3 regions of the Streptomyces sp. NPDC026246 genome follow, and region 1 is predicted to be linked to each of the others. Evidence: riboswitches for the same ligand, from Rfam matches in the RefSeq annotation. Region 1 holds a riboswitch; each other region holds the start of a gene.
The links. A riboswitch is a leader RNA that binds a small molecule or an ion and turns the genes downstream of it on or off. The one in region 1 is predicted to bind cobalamin.
Positions count from the first base shown of each region.

Region 2: it holds a riboswitch for cobalamin, as region 1 does, so the genes downstream of both, ACZ4M5_RS11000 (ribonucleoside-diphosphate reductase subunit alpha) here and cobN (cobaltochelatase subunit CobN) in region 1, are expected to answer to the same signal.
Region 3: it holds a riboswitch for cobalamin, as region 1 does, so the genes downstream of both, ACZ4M5_RS32900 (cobalamin biosynthesis protein) here and cobN (cobaltochelatase subunit CobN) in region 1, are expected to answer to the same signal.

Region 1 is NZ_JBVHPJ010000008.1:292,933-298,552, forward strand. It holds gene cobN (cobaltochelatase subunit CobN) at 1-2,305, opposite strand, end outside; cobalamin riboswitch at 2,371-2,505, opposite strand; gene cobG (precorrin-3B synthase) at 2,570-3,859, shown strand; gene ACZ4M5_RS21925 (precorrin-8X methylmutase) at 3,856-4,530, shown strand; gene ACZ4M5_RS21930 (precorrin-2 C(20)-methyltransferase) at 4,527-5,620, shown strand, end outside.
Region 2 is NZ_JBVHPJ010000003.1:615,589-621,208, forward strand. It holds gene ACZ4M5_RS11000 (ribonucleoside-diphosphate reductase subunit alpha) at 1-1,686, opposite strand, end outside; cobalamin riboswitch at 1,809-1,936, opposite strand; gene mctP (monocarboxylate uptake permease MctP) at 2,081-3,709, opposite strand; gene ACZ4M5_RS11010 (DUF3311 domain-containing protein) at 3,706-3,972, opposite strand; gene ACZ4M5_RS11015 (GntR family transcriptional regulator) at 4,104-4,868, opposite strand; gene ACZ4M5_RS11020 (extracellular solute-binding protein) at 5,184-5,620, shown strand, end outside.
Region 3 is NZ_JBVHPJ010000020.1:39,483-45,102, forward strand. It holds gene ACZ4M5_RS32890 (putative cobaltochelatase) at 1-99, opposite strand, end outside; gene ACZ4M5_RS32895 (cobyric acid synthase) at 167-1,675, opposite strand; gene ACZ4M5_RS32900 (cobalamin biosynthesis protein) at 1,678-2,631, opposite strand; cobalamin riboswitch at 2,733-2,870, opposite strand; gene ACZ4M5_RS32905 (hypothetical protein) at 3,002-3,223, opposite strand; gene ACZ4M5_RS32910 (inorganic phosphate transporter) at 3,257-4,504, opposite strand; gene ACZ4M5_RS32915 (class II aldolase/adducin family protein) at 4,889-5,620, shown strand, end outside.

The DNA of each region.
Region 1 (5,620 bases):
CGACCTCGTCGGCCGCGAACCGCAGGATGGCCGCGACCTGTTCGGCGCGCTCGGCGTCGACTCCGGCCGCCACCACCGCGGGTACGGCGGCCGGGTCCCAGTCCGCGTCCTCCATCGCCTGGACCAGGGCGCGGGCCTGCTCCTCCGCCTGGTCGGCGGTGGTGCGGGTCGCGGCGGACTCGTCCAGGCCGAGGGCCTCGCGCAGACCGGGCAGGGCGGTGGTGCCGCCCCAGATCTGGCGGGCGCGCAGAATGGCCAGGACGAGGTTGACGCGGTCGGCTCCGGCGGGCGGGTTGCCCAGCACGTGCAGGCCGTCGCGGATCTGGGCGTCCTTGACCTCGCACAGCCAGCCGTCGACGTGCAGCAGGAAGTCGTCGAAGCCGTCGTCGTCCGGGCGGTCCTCCAGGCCGAGGTCGTGGTCGAGGCGGGCGGCCTGGATGAGGGTCCAGATCTGGGCGCGGATCGCGGGGAGCTTGGCCGGGTCCATGGCGGAGATCTGGGCGTACTCGTCGAGGAGTTGCTCCAGGCGGGCGATGTCGCCGTAGGAGTCGGCGCGGGCCATGGGCGGCACGAGGTGGTCGACGAGGGTGGCGTGCACGCGGCGCTTGGCCTGGGTGCCCTCGCCCGGGTCGTTGACCAGGAACGGGTAGATCAGCGGGAGGTCGCCGAGGGCCGCGTCGGGGCCGCAGGCGGCGGACAGGCCGGCGTTCTTGCCGGGCAGCCACTCCAGGTTGCCGTGCTTGCCGAGGTGGATCATCGCGTCGGCGCCGAAGCCGCCGTCCTCGGCGCGGGCCGCGATCCAGCGGTAGGCGGCGAGGTAGTGGTGCGAGGGCGGCAGGTCCGGGTCGTGGTAGATGGCGATGGGGTTCTCGCCGAAGCCGCGCGGGGGCTGGATGAGGACGAGCAGGTTCCCGAACCGCAGCGCGGCCAGGACGATGTCGCCCTCGGGGTTGCTGCTGCGGTCGACGAACATCTCGCCGGGCGCCGGGCCCCAGTGCTCCTCGACCGCCGTGCGCAGCTCCTCGGGCAGCGTGGCGAACCAGCGGCGGTAGTCGGCGGCGGGGATGCGCACCGGGTTGCGGGCGAGCTGTTCCTCGGTGAGCCACTCCTGGTCGTGGCCCCCGGCCTCGATGAGCGCGCGGATCAGCTCGTCGCCGTCGCCGGAGACCAGGCCGGGGATGTCGGCGTCGCCGAAGTCGTAGCCCTCCGCCCGCAGCCGGCGCAGCAGCGCGACCGCGCTGGCGGGGGTGTCCAGGCCGACCGCGTTGCCGATGCGGGAGTGCTTGGTCGGGTAGGCGGACAGCACCAGCGCCAGGCGCTTGTCCGCGGCCGGGATGTGCCGCAGCCGGGCGTGGCGTACGGCGATGCCGGCGACGCGGGCCGCGCGCTCCGGGTCGGGCACGTAGGCGGGCAGGCCGTCGGCGTCGATCTCCTTGAAGGAGAACGGGACGGTGATGAGGCGGCCGTCGAACTCGGGGACGGCGATCTGGGTGGCCGCGTCGAGCGGGGAGACGCCCTCGTCGTTCTCCTCCCAGGCGGCGCGCGAGCCGGTCAGGCACAGGGCCTGCAGGATCGGCACGTCCAGGGCGGCGAGCGCGCCCGCGTCCCAGGACTCGTCGTCCCCGCCCGCGGAGGCGGCGGCCGGCTTGGTGCCGCCGGCGGCGAGGACGGTGGTGACGATGGCGTCGGCGGAGCGCAGCGCGTCGACCAGTTCGGGCTCGGGCGCCCGCAGGGACGCCACGTACAGCGGCAGGGCCCGGCCGCCCGCGTCCTCGATCGCCTCGCACAGGGCGCCGACGAACGCGGTGTTGCCGCTCATGTGGTGGGCGCGGTAGTAGAGCACGGCGACGGCCGGACCGTCGGTGGCGCGGGCCTCGCGCTCCAGCGGGCCCCAGGTGGGCGCGGCCGCCGGGGCCTCGAAGCCGTGGCCGGTGAGCAGGACCGTGTCGGACAGGAAGCGGGCGAGCTGCTCCAGGTTGGCCGGGCCGCCGTGCGCGAGGTAGGCGTGCGCCTCGGCGGCGATGCCGACGGGGACCGTGGAGGCGGCCATCAGCTGGGCGTCCGGGGCCTGTTCGCCGGTGAGGACGACCACCGGGCGGCCGTCGGCCAGGAGCAGGTCGAGGCCGTCCTGCCAGGCGCGGACGCCGCCGAGGAGGCGGACGACGACCAGGTCGACGCCGTCGAGGAGGCCGGGCAGGTCCTCCAGGGGCAGCCGGGCGGGGTTGGCGAAGCGGTAGGGCACCGGGCCGTTCGCCGCTCGGGCGCTGAGCAGGTCGGTGTCGGACGTCGACAGCAGGAGGATCATGCGGCGTCGGCCTTCCTCGGGGTGTCCGCGCCCCGGGTGGTGGTGTGGGGTCCCGGCTCCTGCGGAGGGGGGAGCCGGAAGAAGGGAGTTCCTGACTTGCCCGGGTTGTGGCCGGGTTCACAGTGGCGGGACCGCGCCGGATTCACACCGGGCTTCCTCCCCTGGTCGCCGTGGTGGCGGTGGTGACGGACCTGATGATCCGCCGACGAGCATAGTAAGGGGCGGGGGAAAAGGGCAGAGCGTACAGCCGGTGTGATGGTCGGTATGCTCGCCGCCATGTCCACGGCTGCCCCTCGTCCATCGCCCCAGGCCACAGCGGCCTCACGGGCCCGCGGTGACGCATGCCCGGGGACGCTGCGGCTGCACGACGCGGACGACGGGGCGCTGGCCCGGGTCCGGGTGCCCGGCGGGGTGCTCACCGTCGCGCAGGCCGGGGCCCTGGCGGAGGCGGCCGGACGGCTGGGCGACGGGGAGTTGCACCTCACCTCGCGCGGCAACGTGCAGCTGCGGGGCCTGCGGGAGGCGTGCGGCGCGGAGCTGGCCGGGCTGCTGGACGCGGCCGGGCTGCTGCCGTCCCACGCGCACGAGCGGGTGCGCAACGTCGTCGCCTCACCGCTGTCGGGACTGGACGGGCGGGGCCTGCGGGACGTGCGGCCCTGGCTGACGGAGCTGGACGCGGCGCTGTGCGCGAGCGCGTCCGCGACCGCGCTGTCGGGCCGCTTCCTGTTCGCCCTGGACGACGGGCGCGGGGACGTGGCCGGGCTGGGCGCCGACGTGACCGTGCGGGCGGTGCCCGGCGACGGGGCGCTGCTCGCGCCGGGTTCGGGCGACGACGTGCTGTACGTGTCCGGGGACGACGCGGCGCGCGCCGCGCTGCTCGCGGCGGAGGCCTTCGCCGAGGTCGTGCGCGAGAGCGGGGCCCGGGTGTGGCGGGTGGACGAACTGCCCGGCGGGCGGGGCGGGTTGCTGCGTGCGGTCCGCGACCGGCTGGCCGGGGCGGGCATCGGGGTCCGGGACGGGGTCCGGGAGGCCGCCGAGGGCGCGGGGCCGCCGCCGGGGGTCGTCGGGTCCGCCGTGTCCGTGCACGTCCCGCTCGGCCGTCTCACGGCCGCGCAGTGGCGGGAGTTGACGGAGGCCGCCGCCGGGGAGCTGCGGCTCACGCCGTGGCGGGGTGTGGTCGTGCCCACCCCCGGACCGGGCGACGCGGCCGCCGCGCTGTCCCGCCTGGCGGGCACCGGTCTGGTCACCGAGCCCGGCTCGCCCTGGCTGCGCGTGGGCGCGTGCATCGGCCGGCCCGGGTGCGCCAAGTCCCGGGCGGACGTACGGGCCGACGCCGCGCAGACGCTGGCCGCAGCCGGCCGGTCCGCCCTCCCCCTGTACTGGTCGGGCTGCGAACGCCGGTGCGGGCACCCGCCGGACGGCCGGATCGACGTGGTGGCCGCGCCCGGCGGCGGCTACGAGCTGTCCGCCGTCGCCCCCGGCCGGCCGGCGCGCACCGCCTCCCTGGACGACCCGTCCCACCTCGCCACCGCACTGGCGGCGATCACCCCATGAGCCGTATGCCGACGACCGAGAGCAGCGAGAACACCACCGTGACCACGTACGACTACGAGAAGGACGGGGCGGCCATCTACCGCCAGTCCTTCGCCACCATCCGCGCGGAGTCGGACCTCGCGGGACTGCCCGCCGACGTCAGCCAGGTCGCGGTCCGGATGATCCACGCCTGCGGCATGGTCGACCTGGTGCGGGACCTGGCCTACTCGCCTGCGGTGGTGGCCCGGGCCCGGGAGGCGCTGCGCGCCGGGGCGCCGATCCTCTGCGACGTGCAGATGGTGGCCAGCGGGGTGACCCGCAAGCGGCTGCCCGCCGGCAACGAGGTGCTGTGCACCCTGTCCGACCCGTCGGTCCCCGACCTGGCCGCGCGGCTCGGCACGACGCGCAGCGCCGCCGCGATGGAGCTGTGGCGGGACCGGCTGGAGGGCTCGGTCGTCGCCGTGGGCAACGCGCCCACCGCGCTGTTCCGGCTGCTGGAGATGATCGACGCGGGGGCGCCCCGGCCCGCCGCGGTCATCGGTGTCCCGGTCGGGTTCATCGGGGCCGCCGAGTCCAAGGACGCCCTGGCCGCACACCCGTCCGGCCTGGAGCACCTGGTCGTCCGGGGCCGTCGCGGAGGCAGCGCCATCGCCGCCGCCGCGCTCAACGCGATCGCGAGTGAGGAAGAGTGAGCGGGAAGCTGTACGGGGTGGGGCTCGGCCCCGGTGACCCGTCCCTGATGACCGTACGGGCCGTCGAGGTCATCGCCGGGGCGGACGTGATCGCGTATCACAGCGCCCGGCACGGGCGGTCCATCGCCCGCTCGATCGCGGCGAAGCACATCCGGGCCGACCACATCGAGGAGAAGCTGGTCTACCCGGTCACCACCGAGACGACCGACCATCCGGGCGGCTACCAGGGCGCCATGGACGACTTCTACGCGGAGGCGTCCGAGCGGCTCGCGGCCCATCTCGACGCCGGGCGCACGGTCGCGGTCCTCGCGGAGGGCGACCCGCTGTTCTACGGCTCCTACATGCACATGCACAAGCGGCTCGTGGACCGTTACGACACCGAGGTGATCCCCGGTGTCACCTCGGTGTCCGCCGCCGCGGCCCGGCTGGGCACGCCGCTGGCCGAGGGCGAGGAGGTGCTGACGATCCTGCCGGGCACGCTGCCCGAGGACGAGCTGACCGCCCGGCTCGCCGCGACGGACGTGGCGGTCGTGATGAAGCTCGGCCGCACCTTCCCCAAGGTCCGCCGCGCGCTGGAGAGTTCGGGACGGCTGGAGCAGACGCGGTACGTCGAGCGGGCCACCATGGGTGGGGAGCGGCTGGCCGAACTGGCCGACGTCGACCCGGAGTCGGTGCCGTACTTCTCGGTCGCGGTGCTGCCGAGCCAGGTGGACGCCGAGCCCGTCGCGCGGGAGCGGGGCGAGGTCGTGGTGGTGGGCACCGGGCCGGCCGGGCCGCTGTGGCTGACGCCGGAGTCGCGGGGTGCGCTCGCCGCCGCCGACGACCTCGTCGGCTACACCACCTATCTCGACCGGGTGCCGGTGCGGGCCGGGCAGCGGCGGCACGGCTCCGACAACCGGGTCGAGTCCGAGCGCGCCGAGTTCGCGCTGCAGCTCGCGCAGCGGGGGCGGCGGGTGGCCGTGGTCTCCGGTGGCGACCCGGGGGTCTTCGCGATGGCGACGGCGGTGCTGGAGGTCGCGTCGCAGAAGGAGTACGCGGACGTGCCGGTGCGGGTGCTGCCCGGGGTGACCGCGGCGAACGCCGCCGCGGC
Region 2 (5,620 bases), on a different contig from region 1:
CTTCTCCCAGGCGGGGAGCGGGCCGCTGCGCTCGGCGAGATCGGCCGACGCCTCGTACGCGGCGAGCATGATGCGCTCGGCGATCCGGGTCGACAGGGCCTTGGCCTCGGGGGAGTCGAAGGGCAGGCGCAGCTGGAAGAAGACGTCCTGCAGGCCCATCGCGCCGAGGCCGACCGGGCGCCAGCGGGCGTTGGAGCGGCCCGCCTGCTCGGTCGGGTAGAAGTTGATGTCGACGACCCGGTCGAGGAAGGTGACCGCGGTGCGGACGGTCTCGTCCAGGCGCTCCCAGTCGATGTCCCCGCCGGTCACGAAGGCGCCGAGGTTCACCGAGCCGAGGTTGCAGACCGCCGTCTCCCCGTCGTCGGTGACCTCCAGGATCTCCGTGCAGAGGTTGGAGGAGTGCACGACGTGGCCGGGCTCGGCCGTCTGGTTGGCGGTGCGGTTGGCGGCGTCCTTGAAGGTCATCCAGCCGTTGCCGGTCTGCGCGAGGGTGCGCATCATGCGGCCGTACAGCTCACGGGCGGGCAGGGTCCTCCTGGCCAGTCCCGCGGCCTCCGCCCTGCGGTAGGCGGTGTCGAACTCCTCGCCCCACAGGTCGACCAGCTCGGGCACGTCCGAGGGGGAGAACAGCGACCACTGCGCGTCGGTGTTCACGCGGCGCATGAACTCGTCCGGGATCCAGTGCGCCAGGTTGAGGTTGTGGGTGCGCCGGGCGTCCTCGCCGGTGTTGTCCCGCAGCTCCAGGAACTCCTCGATGTCCGCGTGCCAGGTCTCCAGGTAGACCGCGGCGGCTCCCTTGCGGCGGCCGCCCTGGTTCACGGCGGCGACCGAGGCGTCGAGGGTCTTCAGGAACGGGACGATGCCGTTGGAGTGGCCGTTGGTGCCGCGGATCAGCGAACCCCGGGCGCGGATGCGGGAGTAGGCCAGGCCGATGCCGCCCGCGTGCTTCGACAGGCGTGCGACCTGGTGGTAGCGGTCGTAGATCGAGTCCAGCTCGTCCTGGGGGGAGTCGAGCAGGTAGCAGGACGACATCTGGGGGTGCCGGGTGCCGGAGTTGAACAGGGTGGGGGAGGAGGGCAGGTAGTCGAGGCGGCTCATGAGCCCGTAGAGCGCCGCGACCTCGTCCACCGCGCGGGCGGAGTCGTCCTCGGCGAGGCCGCTCGCCACGCGCAGCAGGAAGTACTGGGGCGTCTCGATCACCCTGCGGGTGATCGGGTGCCGCAGCAGGTAGCGGCTGTACAGCGTGCGCAGGCCGAAGTAGCCGAAGCGGTCGTCGGCGGCGCTGTCGACCAGCGCGTCGAGCCGGTCCGCGTGCAGCTCGGCGAACGCGGCGGTGCGGTCGGCGATGAGCCCCTCGCGGTGACCGACCGCGACGGACCCGGTGAAGGACGTGACCCCCTGCGAGGCGGCCTCCTCGCGGATGCCGATGGTCAGCAGGCGGGCGGCCAGCCGGGAGTAGGCCGGGTCCTCCGAGATGAGGCCCGCCGCCGACTCCGTCGCCAGGTCCCGCAGCTCCCGCTCGTCCGCCTGCGCGGACCGGCCGCGCAGCGCGGCGGCGGCGACCCGGCCGGGGTCGGCGTCGGGAAGGTCGGCGGTCAGTTCGGTCAGGGTCCGCAGCAGCGCGGCACCGGGAGCGTCCTGCTCCTGTTCGGCGGCTGCGACCGGACCCGCTGGCGCGATGGTCACGGGGGCTCTCCCTCGCTCGGCACGGAGCCTCGCCGAGGGCAGGGGGCAGCACACGGACGCAACGGCGTCACGCGTCCACCGGCCCATTCCACGAGGCCCGGACGTCAGGGCACACCGGCCGGCGGCCGGGTGCACTGTCGGCAGGTCCTCGGACTGACCACCATGCGCGCAGAGGGGCATGGGGTACACCGTTGCGGGACAGTTCCGGATTCGCACCGGATTCCCCTGCGGCGACAGCGAGCATGAGCATACATCTTGTGCCGGGCTCGGGTGGCACCCCCAGATGTAGTGTCGCGATGGGGTCAGAGCGTCGGCTTCACAGGACAGCGGGCCGCCGTGACGCCTGGTCACGACGGCCCGCTGCCGGTGGTCGCGGCGTGCCGCGCCCTTTTGCTCAGTGCGAGGAACCGGCGGTGGCCGGCGGAAGCTCCACCTGGACCCCCGGGTCGCCCGCGTCGGCCGTGTAGTCCTCCGGCCTGGTCTCGTCGACGCCGTCGGGGGCCTTCACCGCCCTCAGGACGAAGGTCAGGACGACCGTCACGACGACGTTCAGCACGAACGCCGTGAGGCCGATGTAGCCGATCTCGCCGATGCCGGGGATCTCCTTCGACGAGCCGCCGAAGTGCTTCTGCGTCGGGGAGGCCACGCCGTAGGCGGCGAGCGTGCCGTAGACCATGCCGACCGCCCAGCCCGCGAGCAGGGCCCAGCGGTGGAACCAGCGGGTGAACAGGCCGCCGACCAGGGCCGGGAAGGTCTGCAGGATCCAGATGCCGCCCAGCAGCTGGAAGTTGATGGCGACCGTCTTGTCCATGGTGAGGACGAAGACCAGCGCGCCCACCTTCACCAGCAGCGAGACCAGCTTGGAGACCTTGGTCTCCTGCGCGGGGGTGGCGTCCGGCTTGATGAAGTCCTTGTAGATGTTGCGGGTGAACAGGTTCGCGGCCGCGATGGACATGATGGCCGCGGGCACCAGCGCGCCGATGCCGATCGCCGCGAACGCCACACCGGCGAACCAGTCCGGGAACATCGTCTCGAACAGCTGCGGGATCGCCAGCTGCCCGTTCTGCACCTTGATGCCGGCCGCGATCGCCATGAAGCCGAGCAGCGCGAGCAGGCCCAGCATCAGCGAGTACAGCGGCAGGATCGTGGTGTTGCGGCGGATCACCTCACGGCTCTTCGAGGACAGCGTCGCCGTGATCGAGTGCGGGTACATGAACAGCGCCAGCGCGGAGCCCAGCGCCAGTGTGGCGTACGTCCACTGGCCCGCCTCCGGCGGCGTCAGCGCACCGCGCGGCGCGCCCGTGGCCGGGTTGGTCTGGCTGTACGCCTCGCCGGCCTTGGCGAAGATCTCGTCGAAGCCGCCCAGCTTGATCGGGATGTAGATGATCGCCACCGCGATGACGAGGTAGATCAGGGTGTCCTTCACGAACGCGATCAGCGCCGGCGCCCGCAGGCCCGAGGAGTACGTGTACGCCGCCAGCACGCCGAACGCGATCAGCAGCGGCAGGTCCTTGATGAACCAGTTGGTGTCCTCGCCTCCGCCGACGCCCATCACGTCCAGCACGGCCTGGATGCCGACCAGCTGGAGCGCGATGTACGGCATGGTCGCCAGGATGCCGGTCACGGCCACCGCGAGCGACAGGCCCTTCGAGCCGAACCGGCCGCGCACGAAGTCGGAGGTCGTGACGTACCCGTGCTTGTGGGAGACCGACCACAGGCGGGGCAGGAAGGTGAAGATCAGCGGGTACACCAGGATCGTGTACGGCACGGCGAAGAAGCCGGCCGCGCCGGCCGCGTAGATCGCCGCGGGTACCGCGACGAACGTGTAGGCCGTGTACAGGTCGCCGCCGAGCAGGAACCAGGTGACCCAGGTGCCGAACGAGCGGCCGCCCAGGCCCCACTCGTCCAGGCTGTGCTCGTTCTCGGCCTTGCGCCAGCGCGCGGCCAGGAAGCCCATGACCGTGACGAGCAGGAAGAAGAAGATGAAGACGGCGAGTGCGACGCCGTTCACGCCGTCCTTCACCGCGACGCACCGCCCTTCGCTGCCGAGCGGGAACGCTGGTCACGCTGCCACAGTCTGTAGGCGATCATCGTCAGCGCGGTGGAGATCAGCACCCACGCCATCTGGTACCAGTAGAAGAACGGGATCCCGATGAAGGCCGGGTCGGTCTTCGCGTACGAGCCGACCCACAGCATGGCCACGAAGGGTGCGACGAGGCAGAGGCCGATGACGACGCGCACGGGCGTCACCACCGGACCTCTACTGGATTCTGGGGCTTGCGACATCAGGCGGCTCCGTCCCCTCAGTGATCACCTGTGCAATTGCGCAGGCAATCTAGGTCAGGGTGCGGCGCAAGCGGAACCCCTCGTCCGCAATGCGGTACCCAAAAGAAACCGGGGATCCGGCAGCCGCCGCGTCAGTCCTGGGGCCGCTTGAGACGGGCCACGAACTTGTACCGGTCGCCGCGGTACACCGAGCGCACCCACTCCACCGGCTGGCCGTCCCGGTCCAGGGAGTGCCGGGACAGCATCAGCATGGGCAGGCCGACGTCCGTGCCGAGCAGTCCGGCCTCGCGCGGGGTCGCCAGCGACGTCTCGATGGTCTCCTCGGCCTCCGCGAGGTGGACGTCGTAGACCTCGGCGAGCGCGGTGTAGAGGGAGGTGTACTTGGCCAGCGACCGGCGCAGCGCGGGGAAGCGCTTGGCGCTCAGGTGGGTGGTCTCGATGGCCATCGGCTCACCGTTGGCCATGCGCAGCCGCTCGATGCGCAGCACCCGTCCGCCCGGGGTGATGTCGAGCAGACCGGCGAGCCGGTCGTCGGCGGTGATGTAGCCGATGTCCAGCAGCTGCGACGTGGGCTCCAGGCCCTGTGCGCGCATGTCCTCGGTGTACGAGGTGAGCTGCAGCGCCTGCGAGACCTTCGGCTTGGCGACGAACGTGCCCTTGCCCTGGATGCGTTCCAGCCGGCCCTCGACCACGAGTTCCTGCAGCGCCTGGCGCACGGTGGTGCGCGAGGTGTCGAACTCCGCCGCCAGGGTGCGCTCGGGCGGCACCGGGGTACCGGGCGCCTGGGTCTCGGTCATGTCGAGCAGGTGCTTCTTCAGGCGGTAGTACTTGGGCACGCGCGCGGTACGGACGGGTGCCCCCGTCTCGTTCTCCGCACTGCTGACGTCGGTGCTCATGCTCCGCCTTCCCGGCTCGGTCCGCCGACACGATCCCACTTGTATACCGTCGGCGCCTCTTTTGGTCTAGTCCAGCCATCGCTGTGGTCTACCCGCAGTATGCCGTGTCCATCAGGGTTTTCGCTGGCTTCTTACTTAAAGGTTCCTGCATATGTAGGTCGCATAACGGCTGGTCAGGGCCATCTCGCGACCCTTGACAGGCCTGCTGGTCTGGTCCAAGCTCCCCGTACTGGTCTACACCATTGGTCCAGTTCCTGGCGCCCCACGTCTCACCGCGGGGAGCAGGGGGGTTGTGGCATCCCTGAGGAGGGTGGCGTGAAGCGCAAGCTGATATCCGCGATCGGTATCGCGGGCATGATGGTCTCCATCGCGGCGTGCGGGGGCGAGGGTGACGGGGGCTCCGACAAGGGCGCGGACGCCAAGGAACTGACGGTCTGGCTCACGGTCGACGCCCAGAACAACTGGCCGGAGCTGGTGAAGGCCGCCGACGCCGCGGTGAAGAAGAAGCACCCCGGCGTCAAGATCAACCACGAGTACTACGGCTGGCCCGACAAGAACGCCAAGCTCGACGCCGTCCTCGCCACCGACAAGGCCCCCGACGTGGTCGAGATGGGCAACACCGAGATGCTCGGCTACATGGTCAAGGGCGCCTTCGCCCCCCTCGACCAGGGCAAGTTCGACAACTCGGACGCCTGGCTGGACGGCCTGAAGGCCTCGGTGACCTACGAGGGCAAGACCTACGGCGTCCCCTA
Region 3 (5,620 bases), on a different contig from region 1:
CAGCACGCCGCCGACCGCCGGTGACACGGCGTTCAGCAGCAGCGCGAGCCGCAGATCGTCCTGGCCGACCACGGCGGTGAACGGAAACGGGGTGGTCACTGGTCGTCGCCCTCCAAGGTGCCTGTGCGTTCGGGGTGTTGGGCCCGCGGGGCCCGGGGCGCGCCGCTCACGCGGGAGCCCCCGGCGGCACGAAGGGCAGGCCCTTCGGCGGGCCGGACTCGATGAGCCGCCACAACGCGTCGGTGTCCGCGTGCTGTTCGATCAGGTCGCCGAGCCGGTCGAGCTGCTCCTCGCGCAGCGCGGCGAACGAGGTGTCCGGGGCCGGCACGAAACGCCGGCCCGCGGCGGCGGCGACCTCGCGCAGGAACGCCCGGCGGAAACCGTCCGACTCCAGCGAGCCGTGCCAGTGCGTGCCCCAGGTCTGGCCGACCCGGCAGCCGTCCAGGAACGGCGTGCCGCCCTGGACGTCGGCGACCCCGTGGTGGATCTCGTAGCCCTCGACGTGCTCCCCGAGGGCCTCGCCGGCCGGCCGGGTGAGGGTCTTCTCGCGCGCGAACCGCACCCGCACGGGCAGCAGTCCGAGCCCGTCGACCTTCCCGCGCCGGCTCTCGACGTCGTCCTCGATGTGCTCGCCGAGGATCTGGAAGCCGCCGCAGACGCCGAGGACGGGCCGCTGCTCGGCGGCCCGGCGGGCCAGCGCCTCGGCCAGTCCCCGCTCGCGCAGCCACTCCAGCGCGCGGACGGTCCCGCGGGTGCCGGGCACGACGACCAGGTCGGCGTCGGCCAGCTCCTCCGGCCGGTCCACGAACCGCACCACGACGCCCGGTTCGGCGGCCAGCGCGTCGACGTCGGTGAAGTTGGACATCAGCGGCACGGCGCACACCGCGACGCGCAGCACGTCCTCGCCGACGGGCGGCGCGACGGCCGACTCGCGCACGGTCCCGCGCAGCGAGACCCGCAGCCCGTCCTCCTCGTCGATGCCCAGCCCGTGCCGGAACGGCAGCACACCGTACGTCCGCCGCCCGGTGAGGCCCTCCAGCATCTCCAGCCCGGGTTCCAGCAGGGAGAGGTCCCCGCGGAACTTGTTGACGAGGTACCCGGCGACGCACTCCTGGTCCTGGGGGGACAGCAGCGCCACCGTCCCGAAGAACGAGGCGAAGACACCGCCCCGGTCGATGTCGCCGACGACGAGCACGGGCAGCCCGGCGTTCCGCGCGATGCCCATGTTGACGATGTCGGTCCGCCGCAGGTTGATCTCGGCGGGCGACCCGGCCCCCTCGCAGATCACCGCGTCATACGTGCCCCGCAACTGCTCCAGGCAGTCCAGCACCGTCCCGAGCAGCCGCTGTTGCCGCCCGCCGTGGTAGCCGCGCGCGCTCATCTCCCCGACCGGCTTGCCCAGCAGCACGACCTGGCTGCTCTGCTCACCCCCGGGCTTGAGCAGCACCGGGTTCATCAGCGCGGCCGGCTCGACCCGGCAGGCCTGCGCCTGCATGGCCTGGGCCCGGCCGATCTCCGCGCCCTCCCTCGTCACGAAGGAGTTGAGCGACATGTTCTGCGCCTTGAAGGGCGCGACCTTCACGCCCTGGCGCACCAGCCACCGGCAGATGCCCGCCGTCACGACGCTCTTGCCCGCGTCGGAGGTGGTGCCGGCCACGAGAAGCCCACCGCGCATGCTCATCTCCCCTTGTTCTTCCGTCGCGCACCGGTCAGCAGCCGGGCACCGGCGCACACCCCGAGCGCCAGCCAGCTCACCCGCCGCGACAGCCGCACGGCCCGTTCCACGTCGTCCGTGACGACGGCACGCCCCCCGGAGTTCAGCACGGGCCGGTGCTCCACCCGCCCGCCGTACGACAGCGTCCCGCCGAGCCGCACGCCGAGCGCCCCGGCGAACGAGGCCTCCACCGGACCGGCGTTGGGGCTCGGATGCAGCCCGGCGTCCGCCCGCCAGGCCCGTACGGCCCCGCGCGGATCCGGGCCGGCCAGGGCCGCGAGCGCGGCGGTCAGGCGGGCGCCCGGCCACCCCGCGACGTCGTCCAGCCGGGCCGAGGCCCAGCCGTAGCGCCGGTGGCGGGCCGACTTGTGCCCGACCATGGCGTCCAGGGTGTTCACGGCCCGGAACCCGAGCAGCCCCGGAACTCCGCCGGCGGCTCCCCAGACCAGGGCCCCCACCACCGCGTCGGAGGTGTTCTCGGCGACGGACTCGACCACGGCCCGGGCGATGCCGTCGGCGTCGAGGGCCTGCGGATCCCGTCCGCACAGGTGCGGCAACCGGGCCCGGGCGGCCTCCACGTCCCCGGCCTCCAGGGCCCGGCCGATCGCCGAGGCCTCCCGCGCCAGCGACGTCCCCCCGACCACGGCCCAGGTGGCGGCGCCGGTCAGGGCGACGGAGGCGACGGCGGAGCCCCGCACGGCGCGTGCGGCGGCGCATCCGAGAGCGACGGCTCCTCCGGCGCACACGGCGGTGTGCAGCGCGCCCCACCCGCGGTGGTCCCGCCACAGCACCCGTTCCACGGCGCCCGCGGCCCGCCCGAACGCGGCGACCGGATGCCCCCGGCGGGGATCGCCGAGCAGCAGGTCACCGATCAGGCCGGCGGCGGCGCCGTACGCGAAGACGCGACCGGCACCCATCGGCTCAGCCGGCCGTGGGGGAGGTCGCAGGCGGGGTGTGGGGCCTCGGTCGGCAGCCGCGCATGGCGATGTGTCCTCACTCAGGGTGTCCACGCCCTGGTTCGAAGAGACCGGCGGTGAGAGTTCCTGGCTCCCGGGGCGTGCGCCCCGGTGACAGTGGCGGGACCGCGCCGGACTCGCACCGGCTTCCTCTCCTGCCGCCGTATTGGCCCCGGCAGTCCACCACGGCCGCGAACAACCGTCAACTTGCCGTTGACCTGCGCGGGGAGAGTGTGCAGAAGCCCACATCCCCCCGGTCACACACGTGCCGGGCGGCACGGGACCCGAGGTCCCGTGCCGCCCGGCTGGACGCGCTCGTGATGTGCGGCCGTCAGGCCATGATCAGGTAGATGCCGTAGCCCACGGCCGCCGCGCACGCGGCGAAGCAGGCGTAGGCGCCGGTGACGGCGAGGCCCGCGGAGCCGCCCTCGGCGGCCGCCCGCTCGCGGCGGGACAGGCCGGTGATGCCGAGGGTGAACAGGCCCACCAGGGCCACGGTGACCACGAGGCTGACGCCGAAGACGGAACCGAGGGCCGCCCAGTCGATCTTCATCTCAGTGACTCTTCCTTGTTACCGGTGGCAGGATCAGACCGGGGTGGTCGTGGAGGGGGCCCGCTCGGAGGTGGCCTGCGCCGGGAACGCCGGGACCGGCTCCTCGGCGACGTGGCCGACGGGCGGCGGCGTCACCGCGGCCATCGCCGTGGTCACCACGCCGGCCGGCTCCGCCTCCGCGGTGTCGTTGACGTTGGTGTGGTCGACGACCTCGCGCCGCGAGATCTTCCAGATGACCGCGCTGGAGGCGACCAGGAAGACGGCCACCACGGCGGTGCCCCAGTCACCGAGGCCCGTGACGTACTCGGCGAGCGCGCCCACCAGGGCGGCGGCCGGCAGCGTCAGGCCCCAGGCGACGAACATCCGCGTCGCCGTCGACCAGCGGACCACGCCGCCCTTGCGGCCGAGGCCCGCGCCCATCACGGCGCCGGAGACGGAGTGCGTGGTGGACAGGGAGAAGCCGAGGTGCGAGGAGGCCAGGATGACCGTGGCCGCGCTGGTCTGGGCGGCGAAGCCCTGCTGCGGCTGGAGGTCGGTCAGGCCCTTGCCCATGGTGCGGATGATGCGCCAGCCGCCCAGGTAGGTGCCGAGCGCGATCGCGACGCCCGCGGAGAGGATGACCCAGGTGGGCGGGTCGGAGTCCGGGGCGAGGGTGCCGCCGGCGACCAGGGCGAGGGTGATGATGCCCATCGTCTTCTGCGCGTCGTTGGTGCCGTGCGCCAGGGAGACCAGTCCCGCCGAGGCGATCTGGCCGGCCCGGTAGCCCTTCTTGGCGGACTCCGTGTCCTCGGCCCGCTTGCCCAGCCTGTAGGTCAGCCGCGCGCCGAGCATCGCCGCGATGCCCGCGACCAGCGGCGCGGCGATCGCCGGGAGCAGCACCTTGGTGACCAGCACGTCGCCGTGCACCGCGCCGGCGCCCGCCGAGGCGATCGTGGCGCCGATCAGGCCGCCCATCAGGGCGTGCGAGGAACTGGACGGCAGGCCGACCAGCCACGTGAGCAGGTTCCAGAGGATCGCGCCGACCAGGGCGGCGAAGATGACCTCGGGCCGGATGCCGGCCTCGTCGACGAGGCCTTTGGAGATCGTGTTGGCGACTTCCACGGAGAGGAAGGCGCCGACCAGGTTGAGGACGGCGGACATGGCGACCGCGACCTTGGGCTTCATGGCGCCCGTGGAAATGGTCGTGGCCATCGCGTTCGCGGTGTCGTGGAAACCGTTCGTGAAATCGAACGCGAGTGCGGTTACCACCACAATCGCGAGGATCAGCGAGAAGCTTTCCATTTACCCAGGCAATCGTTCGAGGTCGTTGGCTGGACGAACGTAGGTAACCCGAGTGAACGGAAGATGAACTGGGAGGGGCGCGGGAGTGTCCACAAACGAGGGTTGCCGTTCCGCCCTGCTGTCAGGGTCCCCGCCCTCCGGCGACCGGATCCCTCGCGCGTACCGCTTCAGCCGATCGAGTGACCGCGGCAGCCCACAGGCAGAGTACCCGACGCGTAGTGACGGGTGATCGACCAGGGGTGATCACGGGGGAGGGCGTGCCGGCGCCCGGGCCGCCGGCCGCCGGGAGCCCCGGCCGTATACGGGCGAAGTGCGCCGCCCGCGCCCGGCCGGAACGCGCCCCGGCCCGGGGCGCGTTGCGCACCCGCCTGGCAGGATCGCCGCATGGCTGAGCAGCGGGACGGCACCCGGCACGACGGACGGAACACGGGGGAGGCGCAGGGCGCGCGGGGCGTGGGGGAGGCGCAGGCCCGAGGGGCCACGCCCGAGGAGGCGCGCGCCTGGGAGGAACTCGTCGCGACGGCCCGCCGGACGGTGACCGAAGGGCTCGTCGTGGGCACCTCGGGCAACGTCTCGGTGCGCGTCGGCGACACCGTCCTGGTCACCCCCTCCGGCGTCCCCTACGACCGGCTCGCGCCCGGCGACTTGACCGGCGTCGGCCTCGACGGACGGCAGGTCCTCGGCACCCTCGTCCCGACCAGCGAACTGCCCATGCACCTGGCGGTGTACCGCTCCACGGGCGCCGGGGCCGTCGTCCACACCCACGCCGTCCACGCCACGGCCGTCTCCACGCTCGTCACCGAGCTCCCGCTGATCCACTACATGGCCGCCGCCCTCGGCGGACCGGTCCGGGTCGCCCCCTACGCCACCTACGGCACCGACGAGCTCGCCGCGCACATGCTCCGGGCCCTCGACGGCCGCTCCGGCTGCCTCCTGCAGAACCACGGCACCCTCACCCACGGCGCCACCCTCGCCCAGGCCTACGACCGCACGGCCCAGCTGGAGTGGATGTGCCGCGTCTGGCTCACCGCCGCCTCCGTGCCCGGCCGGAGCCCCAGCCTGCTGTCCCGGCAGCAGGTGGCCGAGGTGGAGGAACGCCTGCGCGGCTACGGCCAG